One region of the Streptomyces panacea genome, then DNA from elsewhere that is predicted to be linked to it. Evidence: predicted binding sites of a transcription regulator. Region 1 holds the regulator's gene; the other holds the start of a gene.

What was found. Region 1 encodes HspR, which represses chaperone genes until heat shock. Its sites were predicted from a motif close to TTGAGNNNNNNNNNCTCAA; they were not measured.
Region 2: a site for HspR is predicted at 3,731-3,749, ahead of lon (endopeptidase La). Genes of this name have one in related genera too.

The regions. Positions count from the first base shown of each region.
Region 1 covers NZ_JARJHW010000002.1:124,319-139,090, reverse strand. Annotated here, with positions in the region: gene P3L51_RS01370 (pyridoxamine 5'-phosphate oxidase family protein) at 9-413, shown strand; gene P3L51_RS01365 (Rieske (2Fe-2S) protein) at 563-883, opposite strand; gene P3L51_RS01360 (helix-turn-helix transcriptional regulator) at 1,177-2,160, shown strand; gene P3L51_RS01355 (helix-turn-helix transcriptional regulator) at 2,325-3,323, shown strand; gene P3L51_RS01350 (hypothetical protein) at 3,480-3,980, opposite strand; gene P3L51_RS01345 (helix-turn-helix transcriptional regulator) at 4,583-5,572, shown strand; gene P3L51_RS01340 (hypothetical protein) at 5,606-5,929, opposite strand; gene P3L51_RS01335 (GDSL-type esterase/lipase family protein) at 6,096-9,905, opposite strand; gene P3L51_RS01330 (hypothetical protein) at 10,475-10,729, opposite strand; gene P3L51_RS01325 (heat shock protein transcriptional repressor HspR) at 11,139-11,615, opposite strand; gene dnaJ (molecular chaperone DnaJ) at 11,621-12,832, opposite strand; gene grpE (nucleotide exchange factor GrpE) at 12,921-13,601, opposite strand; gene dnaK (molecular chaperone DnaK) at 13,598-14,772, opposite strand, start outside.
Region 2 covers NZ_JARJHW010000070.1:8,211-22,982, reverse strand. Annotated here, with positions in the region: gene P3L51_RS18300 (protein phosphatase 2C domain-containing protein) at 1-248, shown strand, start outside; gene P3L51_RS18295 (MarR family winged helix-turn-helix transcriptional regulator) at 412-906, opposite strand; gene lon (endopeptidase La) at 1,301-3,706, opposite strand; gene P3L51_RS18285 (spermidine synthase family protein) at 4,192-4,941, shown strand; gene P3L51_RS18280 (response regulator transcription factor) at 5,052-5,789, shown strand; gene P3L51_RS18275 (HAMP domain-containing sensor histidine kinase) at 6,050-7,072, shown strand; gene P3L51_RS18270 (multifunctional oxoglutarate decarboxylase/oxoglutarate dehydrogenase thiamine pyrophosphate-binding subunit/dihydrolipoyllysine-residue succinyltransferase subunit) at 7,374-11,279, shown strand; gene fxsT (FxSxx-COOH system tetratricopeptide repeat protein) at 11,365-14,388, opposite strand; gene P3L51_RS18260 (aKG-HExxH-type peptide beta-hydroxylase) at 14,449-14,772, opposite strand, start outside.

The DNA.
Region 1 (14,772 bases):
CTTCCGGCATGACCCAAGACGTACGCGATCCCGACGCCGACTATCTCGCCTTCTGGCGGGAGCGCCACCTGTGCACCCTGACCACACTCCGGCCGGACGGCACACCGCATGTGGTGCCGGTAGGGGTGACGTACGAGCCGGAGACCCGGTTGGCACGTGTCATCACCGGCAAGCACTCCACCAAGGTCGCCAACATCCTGGCGGCGGGTGCCGACGGAGGGCGGGTCGCGGTCTGTCAGGTCCACGGGGGGCGCTGGGCGACGCTTGAGGGCCTCGCCACGGTGCGCACGGAGGCCGATCGGGTGGCGGACGCCGTAGGCCGTTACGCGGCCCGCTACGAGCGCGTGCCGGGGCCCAACCCGGACCGGATCGTCATCGAGATCGCCGTCGACCGCACGCTCGGCAGAGGATGACCCGCCCATCGCGAACGCCACCACCACCCGGCGCGCGACCGGGCCGACCCGGACGCGGGCAGCACAGCGGCGCCATCGCGTTTCAGGTCCACGATGGCGCCGCTGTGTGGGGGAAGTGCCGGAGCGATCTACTGCGACGGGGGAATCGCTCAGGCACTGCGGGGGGTGGCGGAAATGGTCTGTGGTTCGACCAGCTGATGGTCACGCTGGTCAAGATTGACGAAAATCATGTCGTACCGAATCGCGCAGCGTACGGGCTGCGGCGCCCCCCGAGGCTTCCTCAGACACCGGTAGGCACGGACGTCCTCGTCCTCCTCACGGACGACGACCACGGGCTCTCCGAACAGGGTGACCATCAGCGAGTCACCACGGTGAGGGATCGCCGTGACGAGATCGATGAAGTGCCATCCGGACCGGTAGGCCGAGGCCATCTCACGCCGAAAGACCCTGTCGTCCGGCGGGACGGTCATGCGCCCAGGTCCACCGGTGCGCTGCCGCTCCACGAGGGCTCGGTGGGCAGTGCGGTCACCGACGCCGACCCGGCATCAGCCGAGAGGTCACCGTTGACCACGAGAACACTCGCCGCCGCTGCCGCGAACGCAAGTACGCAAAGCGCGCGAACCATCCTCTTCATAGAAGATCTCCACCCCATTCTGATCATCATCCCTCCCCCCGCGAGTAAGACGATGGCTCACTCTGAACGCTTCCACCAGCAAGCACGGGCATCATGTTCCTGTAATTCAGGACCCTGAGGGGGTGGCATATGAAGTCAGATCAGGGCAATACGGGGCATGATCATGGGCCTGGCGAACTGTGCGAAGCGGGTAAAAACCTCTACGCGGCAGCTTTGCGCCATGGGCGGCTGTCCCGGTCAGAGGCGGAAGGGGCGCCCTGCCTGCTCGACTTGGCCCTGCTACGCCCGGACCCCGACGAGTCCCAGTGGCTCCGGCCCGTACCGCCGGCGATCGCGCTCAACCAGCTCACACACCCCATCGAGCGTGAGATCCAGGAGCGTCGACAGCTGGCCATTTTGCTCGCCGACACGTTCGAACCGTTCATGACCCTCTCGGCCGTGGACCCCTCGACGACGCACGCGATCACCGTGCTCGAGGGGCTGAGTCTCATCAACTCCACGCTGGACCGCGTCACCGCCGAATGCAACGAGGAGTTGCTGACCGTCCAGCCGGGCAGCGGGCGCACGCCGGACGTCCTGGAGGAGGCTCTCCGCAGGGTGCGCCCCCTGACCAGCAGGGGGGTGAAGATGCGCACCCTGTACCAACACACGGCCCGCCACCACCCGTCCACGCTGGCCTACGTGGAGCGAGTAGGCCCCTACGGGGTGGAGGTACGGACCCTTGAGGAGATCATCGAGCGCCTGATCATCGTCGACCGCAAAGTGGCCTTCGTACCGGCCCGCAGCGACCGTCTGATCGCGCTGGAACTGCGCCACGAGGGTCTTGTCCAGTACCTCGTCGGTGTCTTCGAGCAGTTCTGGCTCCACGGCACCCCTTGGGACGAGCAGTTGTCGTACGCGCCCGAGATCGACGGCATCACCAGCACCCAGCGCTCCATCGCCAAACTCCTGGTCGACGGCCACGTGGACGAGGCGATCGCCCGCCGCCTCGGAATGAACGTCCGCACCTGCCGCGCGCACATCGCCAAGCTCAACACCACGCTCGGCAGTGGCAGCCGGGCCCAACTCGGCTATCTCATCGCCCAGTCGGGGATCCTGGACCAGGACCACTGACAGCCATGCCGAGAGAGGGTGGCCGTGACCGCATCGGGGGGAGAGCGGCCACGGCCGGGATGTGATCAGGGAGCTGGCTACTCCCAACCACCAACGACGATCCCCGACTAGTTGGAATCCCACCACCACCATCTTCCTGCATTGCAGAAAAGGGGGGTACTCAAGTGGCAGGAACCAGACCAAAGTCCACGCATCCACACGACGATCGGGAACTGTGCGACGAGGCGATCCGCCTCTACACGGAGGCGCTCCGCAAGGGCCGGATACCGCGCGCCGACCTGTCGCCGACACCCTGCCTCGTCGACATGGCTCTGCTCCACTCCGATCCCCAGGACCCGGCGTGGATGCGTCCGCTGCCACCGTCGGCGGCCCTGACGCATCTCCTCCAGCCCATCACGCGCGAGATAAACGAGCGAGTGGAGCGCACCGCCTCCCTGGTCCACTCACTCGCGCCGCTGACAGCCGTCGTCGCCGAGGATCCCAACCTCGCCATCACCGTCATCGAGGGCAAGTCGGTGATCGACGCCGCGGTCGGCGACGCGGTCGCCCTCGCGACGAAAGAGGTGTGGACGGTTCAGCCCGGCAGCAGTCGCCCACGTAAAGCCATGCTGCGTGGAAGAAGCCGGTCCCTGGGGGCGATCGAACGGGGCGCCCAGGTCCGGCACCTGTACCAGCACTCGTCCCGGTATCGGCCGTACGTCAAGGAGTACTTGGAGCACGTCCCCACCGGGAAGCTTGAGGTACGCACAGTCGAGCAGACCATCGAACGCCTGATCATCGTCGACCGCTCAGTCGCCTTCATCCCGGGCGACTCCGAACGGACGACCGCCCTGGAGATCCGGCATCCTGCTGTCGTCGCCTACCTCGTCCGGACGTACGAAGTGTTGTGGTCAATGGCCACGCCCATGACGGAACATCTCGAAGTCGCTTCTCGCGACGCACTGGTGACTCCGGTCCAGCAGAGCATCGCCAAGCTCCTCGTCGAGGGAACCACCGACGAGATGGTCGCCCGCAAGATGGGCATCAGCGTCCGCACCTGCCGCTCCCACATAGCCAAACTGATGCAAGCACTCAATGCCTCCAGCCGCACCCACCTCGGCGCCCTGCTCGTCCACTCCGGCCTGGTCGAACCCGAAACGGACAGCCCCTACGAAATCCGCTGAACACCTCGCCGTTTCACACTCATTGGGGAGGCGCCGTCCCTGATCAGGACGACACCTCCCCACCTCATGAAACCAGTCCCTGGGCTGAACAACGCGGCGCGGCCTCGCTGCCGGTTGTCCAGCTACTCAAGGCCCAACCAACTGGCAGACCGACGCTCAACCACGGATCAGTGGCGCACTGGCGATCTCCCAGGTGACAGCGCCCTTCCCGTCGCCCTCAAGGTCGTACACCACCGTGGCCCCTGAGGCCCAGGACTGCTCCGAGTTGTACGCGGCGGCCGGCGCCGCGCACTCGATGGCGACGGAGTTCGACCAGGCCGCGTTCAGTTGCGCTGTGAAGTCGCACGTCTTGGTGGTGACACTGCGAGGTACCTCCCCCGGCGCAAGGCGGGTTTCCAGGCGGTTGGTGACCTTGAAAGAAGTGAATCGCTTGCCGCGGTCCTGTACGACGTCGTCGAGAATCTGCCACACCAGGGAGCTGCTGGCCTGAACGGTGGCACCCTGAAGTTCGAGGCACTGCTCGACAGAGACCAGCGTGTCCGGCTTCAGGCCGGGCAGATCAATTGCGCGACTACTGGCAACGGGATCTACGCAATCGCTCTCTGAGGCGGCAGCGGGCCCTGCGAACGAAATTCCGCCCACCAAGACGATGCCCACCAGAGACACCGCAGTGAAATTATTCCTCGCCATTTCCCCTCCAGATTCTCATACGCTTCATGACGCACGGCTTTACCCAGCCGGCTGTCTTCTTTGACCCTTCGAAGACATTTGGCACGATTGGCAGTTCGTGACTCGCAGCCATGGCCAACCATCGCTCAGTAGCCGTTGCTTCAACACCGTCATATTGATGCACTGCACAAAACGGTGGGTGCAGAATGGGTCATAATGGACCGAATCGATGAAGGGCGCGGGAAGGCCCGATGGTCCAGGTGATGACGTCGGTCCAGGGGCCAACGGGCGGTGAAGTGACACCACACCATCCGGCCGTGGGTGACCGGCCGCCCGCCCGGCAGATCCCGGCCCCAGGACCGCACTTGGGGGTTCATCGGCGCCGGCGTTACGGAGCGCAAACCAGCAGCGTCGAGGGGTAGGACCCGCTAGTGTCTTCCACCGGGAAAGCGTCGTGTCAGCAAGCCCTGTCGTTGCAGCTCAGAGGCCGCCTCTACTTCTCCATCACCACGGACGGCCAACCTCGTTCAAGCCCGACACCAGAATTCCACGACCGCCATCTTGCTGCACTGCAGAAAGCGAGGTGCCAAATGGCCGGAGACCCAGAGAAGAAGAACCATCCGCACAGCGACCGCGAGCTGTGCGCCGCGGGAATCCGGCTCTACACGGAGGCCTTGCGCAACAGCGGGATCAAGCGCGACGAGGTGGCCGCAGCCCCATGCCTGATCGACATGGCGCTGCTGCACCCGGACCCCAGGGCCCCCTCCTGGCTACACCCCGCACCCCCGTCGGCCGCACTGGCGCATCTGCTACTGCCCATCACACGAGAGATCCACGAACGCATACGGCTCACAACCGCCCTGGCCGACTCCCTGGCACCATTGACGACCGTCGCGAGTGACGACCCCAACCTCTCCATCACGGTCCTCGAAGGAATCCCGCTCATCAACTCCGTTCTGAAAGAGGCGTCAGCCAACGCCACGTCGGAAATCCTGACGGCGCAGCCCGGCGGCAACCGAACAAAGTCGAGCCTGGTACAAGGACTCAACAACTCGATGGCCGCCATCGAGCGCGGCGCCCGGCTTCGCCACATCTACCAGCACCCGGCCCGATACAACCCGCACCTCAAGGACTACATAACGCGTGTGCCGACCGACCGGATAGAAGTACGCACCGTCGAGCAGACCATCGAACGTCTGATCATCATCGATCGCGAAATGGCACTCATCCCTGCCAACGCCGAACGGACGACCGCCCTGGAGATCCGGCACCCCGCCCTGGTCACCTATCTCGTCCAGATGTACGACGTGCTGTGGGCGCACGGCACGCCACTGACGGAGCATCTGACCCCGACGTCCGCCCGGACCCCGGTCACCCCCGTCCAGCGCGGCATCGCCCGCCTCCTGGCCGAGGGCACCAGCGACGAGATGGTCGCCCGCAAGATGGGCATCAGCGTCCGCACCTGCCGCTCCCACATAGCCAAACTGATGCAAGCACTCAACGCCTCCAGCCGCACCCACCTCGGCATCCTGCTCGTCCACTCCGGCCTGGTCGAACCCGGGGCGAACACCCACCCGTGAGCCGACACCCCGGCCGGCCCGGCTTCGCGGTCGTCAGTCGCTCTTCGTGTCGGTACTGACCCCGGCCAGTGCCGCACCGAGGAGAACGTACGCGACGAGGACGGGGATCGGTATATGGCCACCCGTGGAGTCGATGTCGTCGATGAAGTAGCCGGAGACCCCGAACCAGACCAACCCGCCGACGAGGACGAGTACGACGTTGCCGGTCTCACCTGCCAAACGCATACCCGCCCACAGCAGGAACGGCAGGAGAGCCCACGATGCCGCCGTGGTGAGCAGGAACTCGACGGATCCGGCGAATGCTCCGGCGTCACTGTCGGCCGCGGCGCCGCGGGCACCGGTGTAACCGGCGGACATGAGGCCATGGCAAGCGGCGGTTGCGGCGGCGACAGTGACCCCGCCTTTGACGTGTCGCAAGTAATTCATGAAGAGGATCCTTGCCCGGTACGGCCCGGCGGGCCCCGACGCGTTTGCGTCGAGGCCCACCGGTCCCCTGTGGTCGGTCACTTACCTGGGCGCGAAGTTACAGCGCGCGCTCCAGGGCATTGGCGTAGAGCCTGGCTCCGCTGATCTTTGGGTGGAACGACTTCATCGAGGGCAGCACCCCAGAGTTGTCCGCCTCGGACTTGCCCCCGGTGACGATCGCATGGATCGACTCGGGGTCACCACATATCGCCTTGCCCTTGAAGTCCGGTTCGGGGTCGACGAACGTGGCGCCGACTGCCGCCGCTGCGGCCGCCATCTCCCTGGTCAGGTGGGGGGAGATCTCGTCGTTCAGCCATGGGGCCTCTTCGGTGCCGATGCCAGGTATGCAACTGCCGTTGGCTGCCAGGAGCTTGGGGTAGCCGACCAGTAGAATCTTGGCATTGGGCGCAAGGTCTTTGACCTGATTGAGAACCTTGATGATGCGGGGCTTGGTCTGCTCAGTGATCCACTTCGGTAGAAAGGTCTTGAGCGGTCCGGTCATCTCGCCGGTCTTGGTACCCGTGTCCGGGTTCGACTTCTCGATCTCGGCGTCCTGACAGAGCTTCAATCCGGCCAGGAACACGCATTCCGAGAACACGTCGGTGAACAGGGAGTCGTTGCCGCCAACGGTGACCGTGACGAGATCGGTGTTCGCGTCGAGATAGCCGAGGTCCATCTGCGGCAGCGAGTTGCCCTGCTTCGATCCCCCTGACCACATCTGGTAGGTGCGGGCACCCGAGCAGGCGACGAAGCTCAGATCCACATTCCCGTACGAGTCGGAGATCTCACCGATCGAGCTGGACTTGCCGGGGAGGGTCGCCTGCCGGATCCACGCCTCCTTGGAACGATGGCACTTGTTGTTCACCTCGTCCGAACCGATGTCCTCCTTGTAGTCCGTCTCGCGGAAGTAGTCCTTGCCGTCGGCCGTGTCGGCTCCTTCACCGGAGGCGAAGGAGTCCCCCATGGCAACCACCTGAGTCGGCTTGGACGCGAGCTTCTGGAAGGCGACGGCATCCCAGGCGATGTCCACCCCCACTCCCTCTTCGGTGATGTTGGACAGGGCCACCGATGGGGTTCCCGTGAAGTTGAAGACGCCGAGCGACCGCCACTCGTTGCTGCGGATGCGCTGTGGGGCGACACGGTGCGGAGGAGAGGAGGCGTTGGTGCCCGAGACCGTGTACTTCGCTTGCTGGGACCTTGCGGCGACGTTCGGCATGTGGACCAGGACTCGAGTCCAGCCCTGGACAGAACTGGGGCCGGTCCATGTACCGGTGGCTTTCAGTCTGGCCGCTTCCGCTGAGGCCGCCTTGCGCGTGGTGGAGAACCAGACGTGGTTGCCGTACCCCACGCCGAGTTGATGGGTATCCATTTTCGCCGAGGCCGAAGCGAAGTCGAACTTGAACGATCCGGAGGACTGCGCGGTGTCCGAGCATCGCCGGAAGTCGGCGCCCGCGAGCCGCTGACCGGTGTTCACGTTGTCAACGATCGCCGTACCGATCGGGAGTCCTGAGTTGCATCGCGGCGGGTGGGAATTGCCGTCCGCCTCTTCCGGATAGGTGTTGTTGAAGCGGAACAGCTCGAATCCGCACTGATCGCTCTCGCACTTCTTCCACTCGACCTTGCCGTTCCACCAGCACATCCAGTCCGAATTCTGACACGGCCCCTGCTGGGGGGAATCGTTCGATGCGCCTTCCTTGATCTTCGAAGGATCGCACTCGTTGGAGCTGCCGCAGAAAAGATCGATTGGCGGCTTGGCTGTGGTGCGGTGGCGGGGTTCGGTCCACCACGCGGGCCGGTAACCGTGGACGAGCGTGCCCGGTGCCTCAAGGGCCTCCAGCGGGCGTGCGGCCCAGCCGATGACCTTCTCCGGGTACGGCCAGTACTGCGGCTTCGCGGCATGGGAGTAGTCGTCACTGCCCTGGGCGCTCTCCAGGAACGGAGTGCGGTTGGGCTTGTACGTCGGGTTGGCGGGGTTGTTGGCCCAGCCAACGCCCCATTTGCCATCGTTCTTCCCGACGTCGGCCTTGGAATAGTAGCCGGAGTTGTAGGCCCACAGAGCGAAGAACCAGTTCTCAAGGCCCTTCGGATCACCGTTGTTGACGGTGAGGCCCTCGTCGCGAGTCGTGTTCCACTTCTCGGCGAGAATGTTCACGCCTGCGGCAACGTTTGCGGTGTAGTCCAATGCGACGGCGTCCTGGTACGCGCGCGGCTTGGACGGCCGAACGTCCCCTTCTTCGTACGGTTTGCCGGGCAGGCGCATGCCGTCGGTGACCTGCGTGATGCCGTAACCGCAGTCCGCAGCCCTCCAGTTGATGGCCCAGGGATCATCGACCTGGCCGTGCTCGTCGTGCTTGAGCCCGTAGTAGTTGCCAATGAGGCTGTTGGCGGTGGTGCCTGGTGCGGCGAAGCGGGTGGCCTGCCACATGTTGGACTCCTGGGCGGTGATGCCGAGGAATATCTGTGCCGGGATACGCCCGCCTCCGGCGAGGGGGGTGAGGCCGCCGATCAGGGACTGGGGTCGGTAGGCGCCCATGCCCATGTTTTTCCAGTTGGCCGGCCGGGAGACATGGCCGTCCATGGTGCCTTCGATGGCCCGGTTCACGGCCCACTCGATCTGCCGCGGCTTCGGCTGGAACGCCTGCTTCTGCGGGTTGCCCCGTTCCACGGCGCAGGTGCGCTCCGACTCCGGCTCGGAAATGTCCAGCCGCGTCGCCTTGCCGGTGCCCGTGCTGCCACCACCCCCGGCGGGGGAGGCGCCGAGAGCTGGGGAACTGTCCGACCCATCGGCCGGTTCGGGGCTGACGGGGGACGCCGCCGGATTTGCCTCGAACACCGGGTCGCTGCCGGTGGGTAGATGGTGCAGCTCGATACGGGCCGTGCGCGCCGTGTCGTACTCGGACTCGCGGACCCGGGTGTCCTTGCCGTCGGCCCACGCGGCACTCACAAGGGCCCGGCCCTTGGTGGACGCGATGGCGTCCTTGTCGATGCCACCCGGGTTCCGTACGTACTCAGGCAGGTCTCCGAGGCTTTTCGCTCCGCCGGTGATGATCGCGCTTCCGTCGGCGGCGCGGGCCAGGTCCATGCCGGTCAACTTGCCCTCGGCGACCGTGCGGGCCTTTGTCTCTTCTCTCTTGACCTGAGCGCCACTCAGGTACTTGACCGTGGACATCTGGCCGGCGGATGCGGCCTCGGAGGCGGAGGAGTTCCCGCCCTTGGCGGCCTTGCCGCCGTTCCGGCGGTCCAGGAAGGCGAGTCCGCCGTCCTTCGTGACGGACAGGTTGAAGGGGGTGTTCTCCGTACGCGTGATCAGGCTGGACGTTCCGCTTTCACCGATCCTGACGATCGCGTTGCTCTGTGCCGCGACGATACCGTCGCGGGTCGGAACCGCGGAGGTGATCTGCCCCTTCATCGTGACCGACATGGATGTGTCGCCGGTACGGGTATCGATGCTGATCAGGCGCGTCTCGTTCCTGTCCGACGCCTCTTCGTCGGTGAACTGCGACAGAACAGCCTGCTCGCCGTCGCCACAGCCCGGTGAGAAGTAGGCGAGGCTCGCCTGGTACGGCAGCTTCGTCACGGAGCCCGTGGTCAGATCGACGGTGGCCGTGAACGCGCCTCGGGCCATCAAGTCGGGCTTGTTGGTGAACGTGCGCGGCGCGTAGGCGACGAGTGCGCGATCACCGGAGGCGGTGACGCACGCGTTGCCGATCCAGGTGTCGGTGTCGGAGAACGCTGGTTCGGCAAGGGAGGCGGCGGTCTTCCAGCGGTAGCCGTCCGCCTCGTCGGCGATAAGCAGGTGGAAGCCGGTGGCGTCTCCGATAGTGGTCCACGCGGTATCGGACGACTTGGCGTAGCCGGCGCCGAGCACCTTGCCGCGCTGCTCGACCGGAACACGGTCCTTGTCCGCCCCCGTCGGGGAGGCGGGGGGATCGGACCAGCCTTGGGCCGCGCCAGGTGGAGGCGTCGGTTGCTGCGGGACGGAATGCGACTGTGTTGCCGCCCCTATGGACAGGGCGGTTGCGATCGCGCAACTGAGCGCGATACGGGCAGATCTGAGTCTGTTGACCCGTCTCAAGGAAGTGCCTCCTGGCATGTGGGATGAGGAGTCGGCGACTGTTCGACGCAGCGGGCGACGGCCCGTGGCCCGCGTGCGGCACCGACTGTGCCCCGGTCTGCGGGCAGGCCGCAGCGCCGGGGTACCGCGTACTCGCAGCGGTTCGTCCGTGGTTCCATTCGCCGATCGCTCGGAACGGGCGGGCGCATACCGGGGGAGCCGTCATCGGCAGTCGTGACCGGCGTGCTGAAGACGGCTCGCGGCCGGATCTCTCCCACCTGCGATCGACCGCGCACGTTCAAAGGCGGTTCAAGCTGCCGCGTCGGCGCGTTCCTACGGCCGAGGAGCCCAGCCCTCCCATGGCAGGTCCGTTGCTGGAGAAGTCACCGAAGGGCGCTTCTGCTGACCTCAGCGGCCTTCTCCAGGGTCTTGTCCAACTGTGACTCGGCGCCCTTGAGGGCTTCTTGATTCTCCTCGACGAGTCGCTTCTGAATGGTCGTCTCCTCGGCGAACCAGACCTTGACGAGCCCGGTCTCCTGCTCGCAGTCGACCTCGGCCGTCGCCACCTCGATCTCGGCCTGGTCGGCCGTCTCCCCCTCCGCACCGGCCACGTCGGCCGTGTCCCAGACCGTGTTCACCTGACATCCGCGGTCCTTCATGCAGGACGCCCACCGCTCCACGACGAGGTGACGTAGGCGTTGGCCGGGCTGATGGGAAGCAACAGCGCGGCACACGCCGTTGAGAGGATCAGTGAGATTCGGCCGATGGATCTCTTCCTCAAGACGGATGCCCTTTCGCTCTGCGAAGACGGTGGCCACGACTGGCAGTTCGTGACGCGCAGCCATGGCAAACGATCGCTCAGTAACTGTTGCTTCAACACCGTCATCTTGCTGCATTGCACAAAGCGGTGGGTGCAGAACGGGGCAAACAGATCAACAAGGGAGACAAGCAGAGGAGGGCCCGTTGCCTCCCGGATCTCTCCGGGAGGCAACGGGCCCTCCTGTGTCAGGTCCTACCGTCGGACGCGCCCTCGTCCGACTGGTCCGACTAGTCCGACGACAGCTTCGGCTTCGGCCGCCACACCACCAGCGCGCTCGTCTGCTGGACGTCCTGATACGGCACCAGGTCCCGCCGGTACGACGCGTGGACCTGGGCCTCGCGCTGGCGCAGCGCCGCCGCCGCGCCGTCCACCGCCGCGCCGAGTTCGGCGACGCGCGCCTGGAGCGCCGCGACTTGGTTCTCCAGCTCGATGATGCGCTTGATACCGGCCAGGTTGATGCCCTCGTCCTGCGACAACTGCTGCACCTGGCGGAGCAGTTCGATGTCGCGCGCCGAGTAACGCCTGCCGCGGCCCGCCGTACGGTCCGGCGAGACCAGGCCCAGCCGGTCGTACTGGCGCAGCGTCTGCGGGTGCAGCCCGGACAGCTGGGCCGCCACCGAGATGACGTACACCGGCGACTCTTCGGTCAGTTCGTAGGCCCGGTTGAACGATGAGTGCGGTCGACGCCGCCCGACCCCGTCCATTGGAGTCACGCTCCCTTCGCTGCCTGGAACAGCTCGTCCCGCGGGTTCTCCCCCACGGTCGCCTTCCGGTAGGACTCCAGCGCGTCACGAGCCTCGGCGCCGAGATCCTGGGGGACGACCACCTCGACGGTGACCAGGAGGTCGCCACGGGTGCCGTCCTTGCGTACGGCACCCTTCCCCCGGGCGCGCATCGTACGGCCGTTGGGCGTGCCCGCGGGCAGTTTCAGGGTGACGGCGGGACCGCCCAGCGTCGGGACCTTGACCTCGCCGCCGAGCGCCGCCTCCACGAAGGTGACCGGCACCGTGACGGTGAGGTTGTCGTCCTTGCGGCCGAAGACCGGGTGCGCGCCGACGTGGACGACCACGTACAGATCGCCGGCCGGACCGCCGCGCTCGCCGGGAGCGCCCTTGCCGCGCAGCCGGATCCGCTGGCCGTCGCTGACGCCCGCCGGGATGCGGACCTGCATGGTCCGCGAGGACCTGGCACGACCGCTGCCCTTGCAGACGTCGCAGGGGTCCTGGGCGATCAGCCCACGGCCCTTGCAGTCCACGCACGGGTCGGTCAGCGAGAAGCCGCCGCCCGTGCCGCGCGACACCTGTCCGGTGCCGACGCAGGTCGGGCAGACCCGCGGCGAGCCGTTCTTGTCGCCGGTGCCCGAACACGCCTTGCAGGGCGCCTGGCTGGACATCCGCAGCGGGACCGTGGCCCCGTCGACCGCCTCGGTGAAGCTGAGCGTCACCTCGGACTCGATGTCCTGGCCGCGGCGCGGCTGTGTGCGTGTACCGGTGCCGGGACCGCCTCTGTTGAAGAGGCCGCCGAACACGTCCCCGAGTCCGCCGCCGAAGCCGCCGGCGCCGCCCTGGCCGCCCTGCGTCCCTCCGCCGCCGCCCTGGGGCCCGCCTCCGAAGAGGTCGCCCAGGTCGAAGTTGAAGGACCCGCCGCCGCCGGCGCCGGGGCCGGCCCGGAAGCCGCCCCCGTTGCCGAAGAGCGAGCGCGCCTCGTCGTACTCCTTGCGCCGCTTGGGGTCGCCGAGCACGTCGTTGGCCTCGGAGATCTCCTTGAAGCGCTCCTCGGCCTTGGCGTCACCCTTGTTGGCGTCCGGGTGGAACTCGCGGGCGAGCTTCCGGTACGCCTTCTTGATCTCGGCCTCGGTGGCGTCCTTGGGGACGCCGAGAACCTTGTAGTAGTCCTTCTCCACGAAGTCCTTGGTACTCATTCCCGACGTCCCTCCTCACTGCCCGTCATGCGTACCGCATGCGTACTGCCTGCCATGCGTACTGCCTGTCCGTACCGCCGAGTCCACGTCAGCCCTCGTCCGGGCCACCGCTCTCCTCGTCCGTGTCCGGCTCGTCGGCGCTCGATGCCTTCTCCCCGGGCTGGGCCCCCGGCTGGGGCTCCGCCACGGCGACGCGCGCGGGCCTGATGGTCCGCTCGCCGAACCGGTACCCAGGCTGCAGGATCGCGACGCACGTGTCCTCGGTGACATCCGGCGCGTAGCTGTGCATCAGAGCCTCGTGGATCGTCGGGTCGAAGGGCTCGCCCTCCTTGCCGAACTGCTGGAGGCCCATCTTCGCGGCCACCGTCTCCAGCGATTCCGCCACCGACTTGAACCCGCCGACCAGCTCGTCGTGTTCGCGGGCGCGCCCGATGTCGTCGAGCACGGGCAGCAGCTCGGTCAGGAGGCTCGCGATGGCGATCTCCTTGACCGTGACCCGGTCCCGCTCGACCCGGCGGCGGTAGTTCTGATACTCGGCCTGAAGCCGCTGGAGGTCTGCCGTGCGCTCACCGAGCGCCGTACGGACCTGGTCCAGCTGTGCGATCAGTGCGGTCTGTGTTGCGTTCTGCTGTACGTCCCCTGCCGGGGGGGCCGCCGGGCCCGGCTCCTTGGCGGAGTCCGGCTCGGCGGCCTTCGGCGCGGCGTCTTCGGGGGTGGCGCCTGAAGGGACGTCGGGCTCCTCTTCGAAGCCCGGAGTCTCCTCCGTCACGCGGCACCGTCCTTCTTGGGCTTCTCGTCGTCGACGATCTCGGCGTCCACGACGTCGTCCGCGCCGTCGGTGCCGCCGGCGGGACCGGCCTGCTCCGTGCCCGGGGCGTCGTTACCGGCGCCGTCGGCCTGCGCGTTGGCGTACATGGCCTGGCCGAGCTTCTGCGAGACGGCCGCGACCTTCTCCGTCGCCGTGCGGATCTCGGCCGTGTCCTCACCCTTGAGCTTCTCCTTCAGCTCGCCGATGGAGGTCTCGACCTCTTCCTTCACGTCACCGGGGACCTTGTCCTCGTTGTCCTTGAGGAACTTCTCCGTCTGGTAGACGAGCTGTTCGGCCTGGTTGCGGGTCTCGGCGGCCTCGCGACGGCGGTGGTCCTCGTCCGCGTACTGCTCGGCCTCTTCGCGCATCCGGTTGACCTCGTCCTTCGGCAGCGAGGAGCCACCGGTGACGGTCATCTTCTGCTCCTTGCCGGTGCCGAGGTCCTTCGCGCCGACGTGCATGATGCCGTTGGCGTCGATGTCGAAGGCGACCTCGATCTGCGGCACACCGCGCGGGGCGGGCGGCAGACCGGTCAGCTCGAACATTCCGAGCTTCTTGTTGTACGCCGCGATCTCGCGCTCGCCCTGGTAGACCTGGATCTGCACCGACGGCTGGTTGTCCTCGGCCGTCGTGAAGATCTCGGAGCGCTTCGTCGGGATCGTCGTGTTGCGCTCGATGAGCTTGGTCATGATGCCGCCCTTGGTCTCGATACCAAGAGACAGCGGGGTGACGTCGAGCAGCAGGACGTCCTTGACCTCGCCCTTGAGGACACCGGCCTGGAGCGCGGCGCCGATGGCCACGACCTCGTCCGGGTTGACGCCCTTGTTGGCGTCACGGCCGCCGGTGAGCTCCTTGACGATCTCCGCGACGGCGGGCATACGCGTCGAGCCGCCGACCAGGACCACGTGGTCGATCTCGGACAGCGCGATACCGGCGTCCTTGATGACGTTGTGGAACGGGGTCTTGCAGCGCTCCAGCAGGTCGGCCGTCAGCTGCTGGAACTGGGAGCGCGTGAGCTTCTCGTCCAGGTGCAGCGGGCCTTCGGCGGACGCCGTGATGTACGGCAGGTTGATCGTGGTCTCGGTGGAGGACGACAGCTCGATCTTCGCCTTCTCCGCGGCCTCGCGGAGAC
Region 2 (14,772 bases), on a different contig from region 1:
AGGCCGTGACGGGGCGGACGCCGGCGTCCGAGGTACACGCCTTGGTGGGCCTCACCGACGGCGCGGCGCGGTGGGTGGAGGTGTTCCGGGAGGGTGACTGGGCGGACTGTCTGGCGCTCGTCAGGAAGAGCGGACCGCAGGAGCTGATCGACCGGGTACGGGCGGCGGAGTCTGCGGACCCGGACGGGGTGGCCTTCCGGCGGGGCAAGCCGTACGACGACGCGACGGTCGTGTACGTGGAGCCGTAGACCGTGGAGCGCGCCTTTGGGGTCCGGGCGCGGGACAGGCACCGGTCTCGGCTCGTGGGCGGCGGTTGTACGTGCGGAGCAGCTCCCGCCCGCCGCCCCGTACGCACTGCCGCGCGCCGCTCCTGGCCCGACCGCCCCGCCCCGCCCCGGCGGGCAGGCGCGCTCAGCTCTCCGCGCGCGCGTTCAAGTGGTGCAGCAGCCGCGCCAGTTCGGCGACCTCCGCCCGGTCCCAGTCCGCCAGCTTGCGCACGTACCGCTCGCGCCGCGCGTCCCGAACCCGGCGGAAGCGCGCGACCCCCTCGCCGGTGAGCCGCACCAGCGAGGCGCGCCCGTCCGCCGGATCGGGCTCGCGCGTGACCAGCCCGAGCGCTTCCAGCGCGTGCAGTTGACGGCTCATCGTCGCCTTGCCGACCCCGAAGTAGACGGCGAGATCGGTGGCACGCTGATGACCGGTCTCCTCCAGCCGTACGAGAAGTCCGTAGGCGGCCGGCTCCAGGTCGGGATGGACCTCGCGGGCCATTTCGCCGGAATTGGCTCTGGCGCGCCGCAGAAAGACGGCCAACTCACGCTCCAGCGCCAGGAATTCGTGGTCCACCTCACTTTTCCCGACCGGTTCGGGTTCATTCGCCGTACCGTCTCCGTGCACGTCAGCACCCATCACACCCATCGCGCGCTTTCCCGCTCCTGAAAGTTCTCCGTCGCCGGGGCCCATTGCCGCAGCTCTGTCAGTATTTCGCAGGTTTATACCAACGGCAGCGGCCTGAGGCCGTTCCGCCGCTCCGTTCCGCCCCCGAAGCGTCCTTCACGGCGCGAGTGTTGGCATGTCCACACCGCGACACGTCGATACGTCATGAGCTCCCCCCTACGTCGGACACCCCCAACGGGCTGCCCATGTCTCCGGCCCGGCCCGAAACGGAGGGACGGCCGGGACGGCCGGCCGGCACCTAACTGAACGGGGTGGGCCCCCGGCAACCGAGTGCCGGGGGCCCACCCCTCGCGTTCCCGACTCCGCCGTCACGCGGGTGACGGCGGGTGACGCGGGTGCCACCGCCTTACGCGGCGACCGGGATCTCCGCCGTCGCCGACGAGAGCGCGATCTCCAGGACCTGGCGTACATCCGTCACCGGGTGGACCTCCAGCTTCTCCAAGATCTCGGCGGGGACGTCGTCAAGGTCCGCCTCGTTCCGCTTCGGGATCACGACCGTCGTGATGCCCGCCCGGTGCGCGGCCAGCAGCTTCTGCTTCAGGCCGCCGATGGGCAGGACGCGCCCGGTCAGCGAGACCTCGCCGGTCATGGCGACATCCGTACGGACCTGGCGTCCGCTCAGCAGCGAGGCGAGCGCCGTCGTCATCGTGATGCCCGCGCTCGGGCCGTCCTTGGGCACCGCGCCCGCCGGGAAGTGGATGTGCACGCCCCGGTCCTTCAGGTCGGCGACCGGCAGTTCCAGTTCGGCGCCGTGCGAGCGCAGGAAGGAGAGCGCGATCTGCGCGGACTCCTTCATGACGTCGCCGAGCTGTCCGGTCAGGGTCAGACCCGAACCGCCCGTCTCCGGGTCGGCCAGCGACGCCTCCACGAAGAGGACGTCTCCGCCCGCGCCGGTCACGGCCAGGCCGGTGGCCACGCCGGGCACCGCCGTGCGTCGCTCGGCCGGGTCCTGGGCGGACTCGGGCACGTGGTGCGGCCGGCCGATCAGCCCGCGCAATTCGCCGTCTCCTACGGAGAAGGGCAGTTCGCGCTCGCCCAGCTCGTGCTGTGCGGCGACCTTGCGGAGCAGTCTGGCGATGGAGCGCTCCAGGTTGCGTACGCCCGCTTCGCGGGTGTACTCGCCCGCCAGCTTGCGCAGCGCCTCGTCCTCCAGCGTGACCTCGCCGGTCTCCAGACCGGCCCGCTCCAGCTGCCGGGGCAGCAGGTGATCGCGTGCGATGACGACCTTCTCGTCCTCGGTGTAGCCGTCGAGCCGGACCAGCTCCATACGGTCGAGCAGGGCCTCCGGGATGGCCTCCAGGACGTTCGCGGTGGCGAGGAAGACCACGTCGGAGAGGTCGAGTTCGACCTCCAGGTAGTGATCGCGGAAGGTGTGGTTCTGCGCCGGGTCGAGGACTTCGAGGAGGGCGGCTGCCGGGTCGCCCCGGTAGTCGGAGCCGACCTTGTCGATCTCGTCGAGCAGGACGACCGGATTCATCGAACCGGCCTCCTTGATCGCCCGGACGATACGGCCCGGAAGCGCGCCCACGTACGTACGCCGGTGGCCACGGATCTCCGCCTCGTCCCGGACACCGCCGAGCGCGACGCGGACGAAGGAGCGTCCCATGGCGTGCGCGACGGACTCTCCCAAGGAGGTCTTTCCGACGCCGGGCGGACCGACGAGGGCGAGGACGGCGCCGCCGCGGCGGCCTCCGACCACACCCAGACCGCGGTCGTCACGGCGCTTGCGGACCGCCAGGTACTCCGTGATCCGTTCCTTCACGTCGTCCAGGCCGGCGTGCTCGGCGTCCAGGACGCGCTGGGCGCCCCGGATGTCGTACGCGTCCTCCGACCGCTCGTTCCACGGCAGTTCGAGGACGGTGTCCAGCCAGGTGCGGATCCACGAGCCCTCGGGGCTCTGGTCGGACGACCGCTCCAGCTTGTCGACCTCCTTGAGCGCCGCCTCCCGGACGTGCTCGGGCAGATCGGCGGCCTCCACGCGGGACCGGTAGTCGTCGGACTCGTCCCCGGGGTCGCCGTTGAGCTCGGACAGCTCCTTGCGTACGGCGTCGAGCTGGCGCCGCAGCAGGAACTCCCGCTGCTGCTTGTCGACGCCCTCCTGGACGTCCTTCGCGATGGACTCGGCGACGTCCTGCTCGGCGAAGTGCTCGCGGAGCTGGTCGGTCGCCAGCTTCAGCCGGGTCACCGGATCGGCGGTCTCCAGCAGCTCGACCTTCTGGGCCGTGCTGAGGAACGGCGAGTAGCCGGCGTTGTCGGCGAGCTGCGAGACGTCGTCGATCTGCTGGACACGGTCCACGACCTGCCAGGCGCCGCGCTTCTTCAGCCAGTCGGTGGCGAGAGCCTTGTATTCCTTGATCAGTTCGGTGACGGAGCCGGGCAGCGGGTCGGGCACGGTCTCCTCGACGTGCAGCCCCTCCACCCACAGGGCCCGTCCGGGCCCGGTCGTACCGGCGCCGATCCTGACGCGGCCCCGGCCGCGGATCAGGGCGCCGGGGTCGCCGTCGGAGAGCCTGCCGACCTGCTCGACGGTGCCGAGGACGCCGGTCCCCGCGTATGCCCCGTCGAGGCGCGGCACGAGCAGCACCTTCGGCTTTCCCCCGTCGGAGTCGTCGCCGGCAGCCGCCTGGGCGGCCTCGACGGCGGCACGCACTTCGGTGTCGGACAGGTCCAGCGGCACCACCATCCCGGGCAGCACGACCTCGTCGTCGAGCGGCAGCACGGGCAGGGTGAGCGGTGTGGACGTGGCAGCCATGGTCTCCCCTTCGGCAGTCAAAAGTTGAGCTATGTGGGCTCAATGCTTGTGAGCCTGCCGTTGTTCCCCGGATACCTGGGGAGGGTGTTCGCTCTGAGCGATCGGGGCGCCGGCACCGGGCTCGACGCTGCCGGACGGCCCGGCCGACAACCACCGCGGGCGCGGCCTCGGCCGGCTCGTGCTGCGTACGCTCGAAACGTCCGCCGGCGACGCGGGCGCCACCACCGGCGTCCTCTCCGCCACCAGGTACGGCCTGCACCTCTGTACACATCGCCGCCCGGCGGCTCCCGGGCCCGCTCACGGGCGTCGCAGGGGGAACGGACAGCGGCGGCCACCTGGGCCCGGTGGGGACAGCAGTCGACTCCCCGCACGACTGTCCGCCCGTCCCCCGGGCACACGCCCCATGAACCGGTTTGTCGCCACCCCGCGCACCCCGCGAGGATGGCATCGCACCCGGTCAGCCGCAGAACCGAGGAGACGCCCCCGTGCCCGACCCCACGTCCGAAGCGACCGACGACCGACCCGTGACCCTCGACCGGCGGGACGGCCCGTACGGCGAGGTCGTCCTACGGAGGCGGCCGGGCGCCCACGGCGGTGGCGACATCCACGAGATCATCGCCAACGGCACGTTCCTGATGGACACCTCCGACGGCCGCTCCGAGCGGCTGCTGGTCGACGCCGCGCAGGCCGCCCTCTCCCCCGACCGCCGTGACGGTCTGCCGTCGGTCCTCATCGGCGGGCTCGGTGTGGGTTTCTCGCTCGCGCACGCCGCCGCCGACGCCCGCTGGGGCCGGATCGTGGTGGTCGAGCGCGAGCAGGCCGTCATCGAGTGGCATCACGCGGGACCGCTCGCCCGGATCTCCGGCGCCGCGCTCGGTGACCCGCGCACTGTGATCCTCCACACCGATCTTGTCGAATACATGCGTACGGCGACCGAGGCCGCGGAGGGCACCGACGAGCCCTTCGACCGCTACGACGCCCTCTGCCTCGACATCGACAACGGGCCCGGCTGGACCGTCACCGACGAGAACGCGAGCCTGTACACGCCCGGCGGACTGGCCGCCTGCCTGGCGCGGCTCAACCCCGGCGGAGTCCTCGCCGTCTGGTCCGCGCAGCCCTCCTCCTCTTTCGAGGAGGCGCTGCGGAATGCCGGTTTCACCGGGGTTAGGACCGAAGAGATCCAAGTTGCCCGAGGAGTGCCTGACGTGGTCCATCTCGCCGTTCGCCCTGCGTAGCCGGGAGACCTCCGGTGCCTCTACGCTGCTCCCCACACACGGGATCCGCCATCCGCACGCAGACGGCGGATCGAGGAACACGGATCGCGGAACGTAGCAGGGGCGGGGCGATGGAGCAGACACACACCAGCCAGAACGGGGTCGCGGCCACTCCCGGCGCGCAGCGCCGGGTGCTCGTGGTCGAGGACGACGCGACGATCGTGGACGCCATCGCGGCCCGGCTGCGTGCCGAGGGCTTCGTCGTCCAGACGGCGGTCGACGGCCCGGCCGCCGTGGACGCCGCCGAGGCGTGGCAGCCGGATCTGATGGTCCTCGACGTGATGCTGCCCGGCTTCGACGGTCTGGAGGTCTGCCGCCGCGTCCAGGCGCAGCGTCCGGTGCCGGTGCTGATGCTGACGGCGCGCGACGACGAGACCGACATGCTCGTGGGGCTCGGTGTCGGGGCCGACGACTACATGACCAAGCCGTTCTCGATGCGGGAGCTGGCGGCGCGCGTGCATGTACTGCTGCGCCGCGTGGAGCGCGCGGCGCTGGCCGCCGTGACGCCGCGCAGCGGGATCCTGCGCCTCGGCGAGCTGGAGATCGACCACGCGCAGCGCCGGGTGCGCGTGCGCGGCGAGGACGTCCATCTGACACCCACCGAGTTCGACCTGCTGGTCTGCCTGGCGAACACACCGCGCGCCGTGCTCTCGCGGGAGCAGCTGCTGGCCGAGGTGTGGGACTGGGCGGACGCCTCGGGCACCCGTACGGTCGACAGCCACATCAAGGCGCTGCGCCGGAAGATCGGCGCCGAGCGGATCCGTACGGTGCACGGTGTGGGATACGCCCTGGAGACACCGGCGCCATGAGCCGGTCGCCGGGCGGCAGGGGCGAGCGGGACGAGGTCCCGGAACGTACGGACCGCGGCGGCCGTACGCCGCGCCCGGCGCGCGCTGCCCGCCCGTCCCGTACGGGCGCGCCCCGGCCGGCCGGGGGCGGCACCGGCGGCGGGCACGGTCCCGCGCGGAAGGGCCCGGCCAGGATCAGGGCGGGACACGGGTCTCTCGGCGGGCACGGTGGGGTGGACGGCGGCGGTCTGCGGCCGTTCTCCATCAAGACGAAGCTCGGCATGCTCGTCGTGGTCTCCGTGCTCATCACCACGGGCCTGCTGATGGTGGCGCTGCGCACCGAGACCGAGCTGCGCTTCATCACGGTCTTCTCCATGATCGCGACGCTGTTGATAACGCAGTTCGTGGCGCACGGTCTGACGGCCCCGCTGGACGAGATGAACACCGTCGCGAAGGGCATCTCGCACGGTGACTACACACGGCGCGTGAGCGGCGCCGACCGCCGTGACGAGCTGGGCGACCTGGCCTCGACCATCAACCGCATGGCGGACGACCTGGAGGCCGTGGACCGGCACCGCAAGGAGCTGGTCGCCAACGTCTCGCACGAGCTGCGCACGCCGATCGCCGCGCTGCGCGCCGTACTGGAGAACGTGGTGGACGGTGTGTCCGCCGCCGACCCGGAGACGATGCGTACGGCGCTGAAGCAGACCGAGCGCCTGGGCAGGCTCGTCGAGACGCTGCTGGACCTCTCCCGGCTCGACAACGGCGTACTGCCGCTCAAGGCGCGGCGCTTCGAGGTGTGGCCGTATCTGTCCGGGGTGCTGAAGGAGGCCAATCTCGCGGCCTCGCAGCGCGCTCTCAGTTCCGGTTCGGGCAATCACACCCGTACGGACGTCCATCTGCATCTGGACGTGTCGCCGCCGGAGCTGACGGCGCACGCGGACGCGGAGCGGCTGCACCAGGTGGTGGCGAATCTCATCGACAACGCGGTCAAGCACAGCCCGCCGCACGGCCGGGTGACGGTGCGGGCGCGGCGCGGGCGCGGTCCCGAGTCGCTGGATCTGGAGATCCAGGACGAGGGGCCCGGTATCCCGGAGCCGGAGCGGCACCGGGTCTTCGAGCGCTTCAACCGGGGCAGCTCCCCGTCGCCGCACGGGCCGGGCAGTGACGGCGGTACGGGACTGGGGCTCGCGATCGCGAGTTGGGCGGTGGATCTGCACGGCGGACGCATCGGCGTGGCCGAATCCGTACGCGGGTGCCTCATCCAGGTGACACTTCCGGGAATCCCCCGGGCGCGGGGTTGACGTAGGGTTCGAACCGGAGGCACCGGAAGAGTCCGTTCCACGGGCATTCGGTCGGGTGCTGCCGACGCGGACCCCGTTCGGGGGCCGAAAAGGCGGCGTCAGCGACATGGTGCGTCCGCAGTTCCGAGGACAGCTCCAAGGAAACCTGGCTTGTTTCCCGCCAATTCCTGCGCCGAAACCCGCCTTCCGGTGTGACTTGCATGACGTTGCCCCCGCCCGGTCTGCTCCTCTCGGTCCGGTAGGCGTAGCCTTGATTCCCGCTGTCCATCACCTTGTGAAGCGGAAGAGGGCGGTTGCCGCCGTGTCGTCTCAGTCCCCCAGTAACTCAAGCGTCTCGACCGACCGAACGGGGCAGGAAAAGAATCCTGCCGCCGCCTTCGGGCCGAATGAATGGCTCGTCGACGAGATCTACCAGCAGTACCTCCAGGACCCGAATTCGGTCGACCGTGCCTGGTGGGACTTCTTCGCCGACTACAAGCCGGGCAATACCGGTGCGGCGGACAAAACCCCGGAGCCCGCGGCGACATCCACCGCCGCGACATCCACCGCAGCCGCGGGGGCTGCGGTGAGCCCGGCACCGACCGCGCCGGCGGCCACGACCGCCACCGCCGCACCGGCTCCCGCCGCACCGGCGAAGCCCGTGGCAGCCGCTCCCGCGCAGGCCCAGGCCCCCAAGGCCGAGTCCCAGGCGCCGGCCGCCGCCCCCGCCGCTCCGGCACGGCCCGCCGCCGCGGCCCCCGCGCCGGCCAAGGCCGCGCCCGCCGCCAAGCCGGCCGCCGCCAGGCCCGCCGCCGAGCCGAAGCAGGAGCCGGCCGAGGAGCCCACGGGCCCCGAGTACGTGACGCTGCGCGGCCCGTCGGCCGCTGTCGCGAAGAACATGAACATGTCGCTGGAGGTGCCCACGGCCACGTCCGTGCGCGCCGTCCCGGTGAAGCTGCTCTTCGACAACCGCATCGTCATCAACAACCACCTGAAGCGGGCGCGCGGCGGCAAGATCTCCTTCACGCACCTCATCGGGTACGCGATGGTGCAGGCCATCAAGGCCATGCCGTCGATGAACTACTCCTTCACGGAGAAGGACGGCAAGCCCACCCTGGTCAAGCCGGAGCACATCAACTTCGGTCTCGCCATCGACCTGGTGAAGCCGAACGGCGACCGCCAGCTCGTCGTCGCCGGCATCAAGCAGGCCGAGACGCTCAACTTCTTCGAGTTCTGGCAGGCGTACGAGGACATCGTCCGCCGCGCCCGCACCAACAAGCTGACGATGGACGACTTCACCGGCGTCACCGTCTCGCTGACCAACCCGGGCGGCCTCGGCACGGTGCACTCCGTGCCGCGTCTGATGCCCGGTCAGTCGGTCATCATGGGCGTCGGCTCGATGGACTACCCGGCGGAGTTCCAGGGCACCTCGCAGGACACCCTGAACAAGCTGGGCATCTCCAAGGTCATGACGCTGACCTCCACGTACGACCACCGCGTCATCCAGGGCGCCGCCTCCGGCGAGTTCCTGCGGGTCGTCAGTCAACTGCTGCTCGGCGAGAACGAGTTCTACGACGAGATCTTCCAGTCGCTGCGGATCCCGTACGAGCCGGTCCGCTGGCTCAAGGACATCGACGCGTCGCACGACGAGGACGTCACGAAGCCCGCGCGGGTCTTCGAGCTGATCCACTCCTACCGGGTGCGCGGCCATGTCATGGCCGACACCGACCCGTTGGAGTACCGCCAGCGCAAGCACCCCGACCTGGACATCACCGAGCACGGCCTCACACTGTGGGACCTGGAGCGGGAGTTCGCGGTCGGCGGCTTCGCCGGCCAGTCGATGATGAAGCTGCGCGACATCCTGGGCGTGCTGCGCAACTCGTACTGCCGCACCACCGGCGTCGAGTTCATGCACATCCAGGACCCGAAGCAGCGCAAGTGGCTCCAGGACCGCATCGAGCGCTCCAACTCCAAGCCGGAGCGCGAGGAGCAGCTGCGGATCCTGCGCAGGCTCAACGCCGCCGAGGCGTTCGAGACGTTCCTCCAGACCAAGTACGTCGGCCAGAAGCGGTTCTCGCTGGAGGGCGGCGAGTCCGTCATCCCGCTGCTCGACGCGGTCATCGACTCGGCGGCCGAGTCGCGGCTCGACGAGGTCGTCATCGGCATGGCCCACCGCGGCCGGCTGAACGTCCTGGCGAACATCGTCGGCAAGTCGTACGCGCAGATCTTCCGCGAGTTCGAGGGCAACCTCGACCCGAAGTCGATGCACGGCTCCGGCGACGTGAAGTACCACCTGGGCGCCGAGGGCACCTTCACCGGTCTCGACGGCGAGCAGATCAAGGTGTCGCTGGCCGCGAACCCCTCGCACCTGGAGGCGGTCGACCCGGTCCTCGAAGGCATCGCGCGCGCCAAGCAGGACATCATCAACAAGGCGGGCACGGACTTCACCGTGCTGCCCGTCGCACTGCACGGCGACGCGGCCTTCGCGGGCCAGGGTGTGGTCGCCGAGACGCTCAACATGTCGCAGCTGCGCGGCTACCGCACCGGCGGCACGGTGCACGTGGTGATCAATAACCAGGTCGGCTTCACCGCCGCCCCGGAGGCGTCGCGCTCCTCGATGTACGCGACCGACGTCGCGCGCATGATCGAGGCGCCGATCATCCATGTCAACGGTGACGACCCGGAGGCGTGTGTCCGGGTGGCGCGGCTCGCGTTCGAGTTCCGCCAGACGTTCAACAAGGACGTCGTGATCGACCTCATCTGCTACCGCCGCCGCGGTCACAACGAGGGCGACAACCCGCAGTTCACCAACCCGCAGATGGTCACCCTGATCGACAAGAAGCGCTCGGTGCGCAAGCTCTACACCGAGTCGCTGATCGGTCGCGGCGACATCACGCTGGAAGAGGCCGAGCAGGCGCTCCAGGACTTCCAGGGCCAGTTGGAGAAGGTGTTCGCCGAGGTCCGCGAGGCCACGTCGCACCCGGCTCCGACCCATGTCCCGGACGCCCAGGCGGAGTTCCCGGTCGCGGTCACGACGGCCATCTCGCAGGAGGTCGTCAAGCGGATCGCCGAGTCCCAGGTCAACATCCCCGACCACATCACGGTGCACCCGCGGCTGATGCCGCAGATGCAGCGCCGTGCGGCGTCGGTGGAGGACGGCACGATCGACTGGGGCACCGGCGAGACGCTCGCCATCGGCTCGCTGCTGATGGAGGGCACCCCGGTCCGGCTGTCGGGCCAGGACACCCGCCGCGGCACGTTCGGCCAGCGCCACGCGGTGCTGGTGGACCAGGAGACCGGCGAGGACTACACCCCGCTGCTCTACCTGGGCGAGGACCAGGCCCGTTACAACGTCTACGACTCGCTGCTGAGCGAGTACGCGGCGATGGGCTTCGAGTACGGCTACTCGCTGGCCCGCCCGGAGTCGCTGGTCATGTGGGAGGCCCAGTTCGGCGACTTCGTCAACGGGGCGCAGACCGTCGTCGACGAGTTCATCTCCTCGGCGGAGCAGAAGTGGGGCCAGACCTCGGGCGTCACGCTGCTGCTGCCGCACGGCTACGAGGGCCAGGGCCCGGACCACTCGTCCGCGCGCCCCGAGCGCTTCCTCCAGATGTGCGCGCAGAACAACATGACGGTCGCGATGCCGACCCTGCCGTCGAACTACTTCCACCTGCTGCGCTGGCAGGTCCACAACCCGCACCACAAGCCGCTCGTCGTCTTCACCCCGAAGCTGCTGCTGCGGCTGAAGGCGGCGACGTCGAAGATCGAGGAGTTCACCACCGGCGGTTTCCGCCCGGTGATCGGCGACTCGATGGCCGAGGCGGGCACGATCAATCCGACGGACGTCCGCAAGGTCGTCTTCTGCGCGGGCAAGGTCTACTACGACCTGGACGCCGAGCGGCAGAAGCGCGGGCTGACGGACACGGTGGTCATCCGGCTGGAGCGGCTGTACCCGCTGCCGGGCGCGGAGCTCCAGGCGGAGATCGCGAAGTACCCGAACGCCGAGAAGTACCTGTGGGCGCAGGAGGAGCCGGCGAACCAGGGTGCGTGGCCGTTCATCGCGCTCAACCTGATCGACCACCTGGACCTGGCGGTCGGGGCCGACGTCCCGCACGAGGAGCGGCTGCGCCGTATCTCGCGGACCGCGTCCTCCTCGCCCGCTGTCGGTTCCGCGAAGCGGCACCAGGCGGAGCAGGCGCAGCTGTGCGCCGAGGTGTTCGACGCCTGACCCGAGGCAGTGACGTAGTACGTACGAGGGCCCGGCACCGCGCGGAAGCGGTGCCGGGCCCTCGTACGTGCGCGACGCGGTGTGCTCAGCCCAGATACGGCTCGAAGTCCCAGTAGGGCCGCACCCGTTGGCGTGCCGACAGCGTGTGCTGGTGCTGCGCGCCCATCGTGCGCGTCAACTTCTGGAGCGCGTCCTCCTCGACCTTGTCGGCCTCCTCGCGCTGCTGGAGCGCCCGCAGATCGGCCGCGAGCGCCGTCTGGCTGGAGAGGGTCAGCGGATGGTCGTCGCCGAGCGCGGCACGCGAGCGCCGCAGCGTCTCCCTGCTCAGCTCGGCGGCCTCCTCCAGACGGCCGGTGAGATTCCGCCCGCCCGCCGCGTTCAGCGCGCAGCCCAGCGTCCACGGGTGGTCGTCGCCGAGCAGGGTGCGCAGACCGGTCAGCGCCTGCTCGAAGAGGACGAGCGCGCCGTCCCTGTTCCCCTCGGCCTGCATGAGGAGGCCCACGTTGGACTGCATGCCGGTCGGTACGGGGTGGGCCTGGCCGACCAGGGTGCGGTAGGCGTCGTCCGCCTCGACGAGGAGGGCCTTGGCCCTGCCCAGATCGCCGTACACCCGCAGGTAGTTGGCGTAGTCGGTGACGAGCATCAGGTTGTTGTGGTGGCCCTTGCCGTTCACACGCTCGTGGCGGGCGAGCAGGTCGGCCATCATCGGACCGATGTCCTCGCCCTGGGACCCCGCCCTGCGCTTGCACAGGATGAGGTTGTGCTGCGCCCACAGCGTCTGCGGGTGCCGCTCGCCGAGGACCTGGATCTGGGTCCGCACGATCAACTCCTGGCGAGCCAGGGCGTCGTGGTAGCGGCCGAGGAGCCGCAGGTCGCGGGCGCAGGCATTGCCCGAGTGCAGTGTGTCGGAGTGCCGGGCGCGCAGGACCGCCTCGCGTTTGCGGAGCGTGTCGAGGTCGGTCTCGTATGCCTTCTCGTACTGGCCGAGGAGCCGCAGGACCACGCCCAGGTTGTGCTGGGCGTGAAGAGTGGTCCACTCGTCGGCGCCGCGAAGCTCCCGGCCGACGTCGACGACGTCCCGCTGGAGCCGGAACGACTCCGGATAGCGGCCCAGGAACCGCAGGTCGGAGCTGAGTCCGCTGTTGGCCGTCATCAGCCTGACCGGGTCGGGCTCCGACTGAGCCAGCAGCAGGTCGAGGACCGCGCTGTCCCGGTCGTACGCCTCGTGGAACCGGCCGCTCGCCCGCAGCATCACCGTGGTCTGGGCGGTCAGCTCCAGCATGTACTCGGAGTCGGGCGCGAACAGGCCGGCCCACTTCTCCCTGACCCGCCTGGCCAGGTCCATGCCCACCGTGTACTCGCCGCTGTTGTAGCAGTACTCCAGGCAGTTGAGGACGAGCTGGATCGTGCGCGGGTGGGTGCTCTCCAGCGAGCCCGAGGTTTCGAGCTGCGGCAGGATCTCGGCGTACCGGGGCCACTGCCTGCTGTCGGAGGGCTCACCGGGGTCGCTGCCGACGAGGACCTGACGGACCACGGCGCGGTGGATCTCGCGGTCGTCCCCGGCGGTGAGCCGACTGACGATGCCGTGCACGACGCGGTGCATATGGACGGACTCCTGGCGGGGGCCCCCGTCGTGGCCGGCCGACACGGACGGGCTCCGCGAATCCTTGGTGATGACGGAGTAGTTGGCGAGGGTGTCCAGCGCGCGCGGCCAGTCGGGGCTGTTGTCGGCGATCCAGCGCAGCTGCTCGGGGAGATCCGCGGGGGTCATGCCGCGGACGAGTCCGATGGGGATGCGGCCGGGTGCGAAGCAGGCGCAGAGCTTGAGGAGTTCGAGGGCGCGCGGCTCGGAATCGCGGACCCGGTTGAGGAGCATCGACCAGGAGGTGAGCGAGGAGCTGGGGTAGTTGCCCAGCTCGGAGACCTCGTCCAGGGGGTTGATCTCACCGCTGTGGACCTTGTCGAGGTATTCCGGTACGGGCATCCGCATCTCACCGAGGAGCGCCGCCGCGTGCGCCATCTGGAGCGGCAGGTCCTGGAACTCGGCGGCGACCTCGTCGGCCTCGCGCGCCGTGATGTGCGGGGCCCTGCGCATCAGATAGCCGGTCGACTCGGCACGGCGGAAGACGGGCACCTCCACGACGTCGCCCATGCTGCGCCAGCCGTGGTTGCGGGAGGTGATCAGGACATGGCCGGTGCCGCCCTGGGGCAGCATGCGGGCGGCCTCCTCCACGTCCTCCCAGCCGTCGAAGATCAGCAGCCAGCGGGTGTGCGGATCGCCGCGGCGCAGCGCGTCGCGCACGGCGCGGATCCGCTCGCCGGGCTCGGAGCCGCTGCGCAGTCCGAGCGCCGGTGCCAGCTCGCCGAACCGGTCGCGCTGGGTGCCGCGCTGGTCGGAGTTGACCCACCACACGACGTCGTAGTCCGGCATGAAGCGGTGCGCGTACTCCGCGGCGAGCTGGGTCTTGCCGATGCCCGCCATTCCCACCAGCGCGCAGACGGACGCGCCCGGCTCGACGTCGGAGAGCGATTCCTGAACCCGGTTGAGCAGTTCGTCGCGCCCGGTGAAGCGGTTGTTGCGGCGCGGCACCTCGCCCCAGACGGCGGGCGCGTCGCTGGGGTAGCGGGAGTCGGGGGGCGCCGTGTCGGCGCGCAACGTGGCCGGGTCGAGGGAGAGGCGGGCCAACAGGCGCCGCTCGGCCTCCTGTTCGCCGATGCCCCACAGGTCGACCGGTTCCAGGACGGCGGTGGCGGGCAGCAGTGAGCGGTTGGTGAGGTTGACGGCGGCGAACCGGTCGGCGTGCGCGGCGACGAAGCCGCGCAGGACGTCGTTCCACTCGCCCTCACGGCGCGGTCCGAGCTGGAAGAACCAGTCGCTGAGCACCAGCAGGACCCGGCCGCTGGCCAGCAGCAGATCGCCGAGGGCGTCCTCCAGGGGCTGTTCGCGGTCGGGGTCCCAGCGGTGCGACGTGACCCGGTGGCCGTGTGCTTCGAGCCGGCGCGCGATCCAGGTGGCCCAGGGCCGGTGATGGCCCGGGAAGGCGACCACGAAATGCTGGGACTCCTGATCGGGGCCGCCGTCCCCCGCCAGGTGCCGCTGAGCGACCATGCGCGCGTCTCCTCATCCATCCGTCGATCTGTGCCGTTCCCTGACGGCGCGTTAGATACGTTACCGAACGTCACCATCACCGGACAGGGAATCGGACAGTGCGTACGGGCTATTCGGGACCTGTCCGAGTGACGTCAGGTGCTGTTTCATCGATACGACGAAACGCGCCCCCTGCTCGGTGAGTTGGTGGCTGTCGAACAGGACGGGGAGCGCGTCGGCGACCTGTGCCCGGTACTCCTCGCGGCGGGTGCGGGCCGCCCGGCGGGCGGCCGGTGAGGCGCCGGGGCGCTCGGCGACGCGCGACCACAGGTCGGCGAGGGCGAGGTGCGCGTACGTCCCCTGGAGTACGCCGTCGAGGGGGCGCGGGTCCGCGCGCCACGCGAC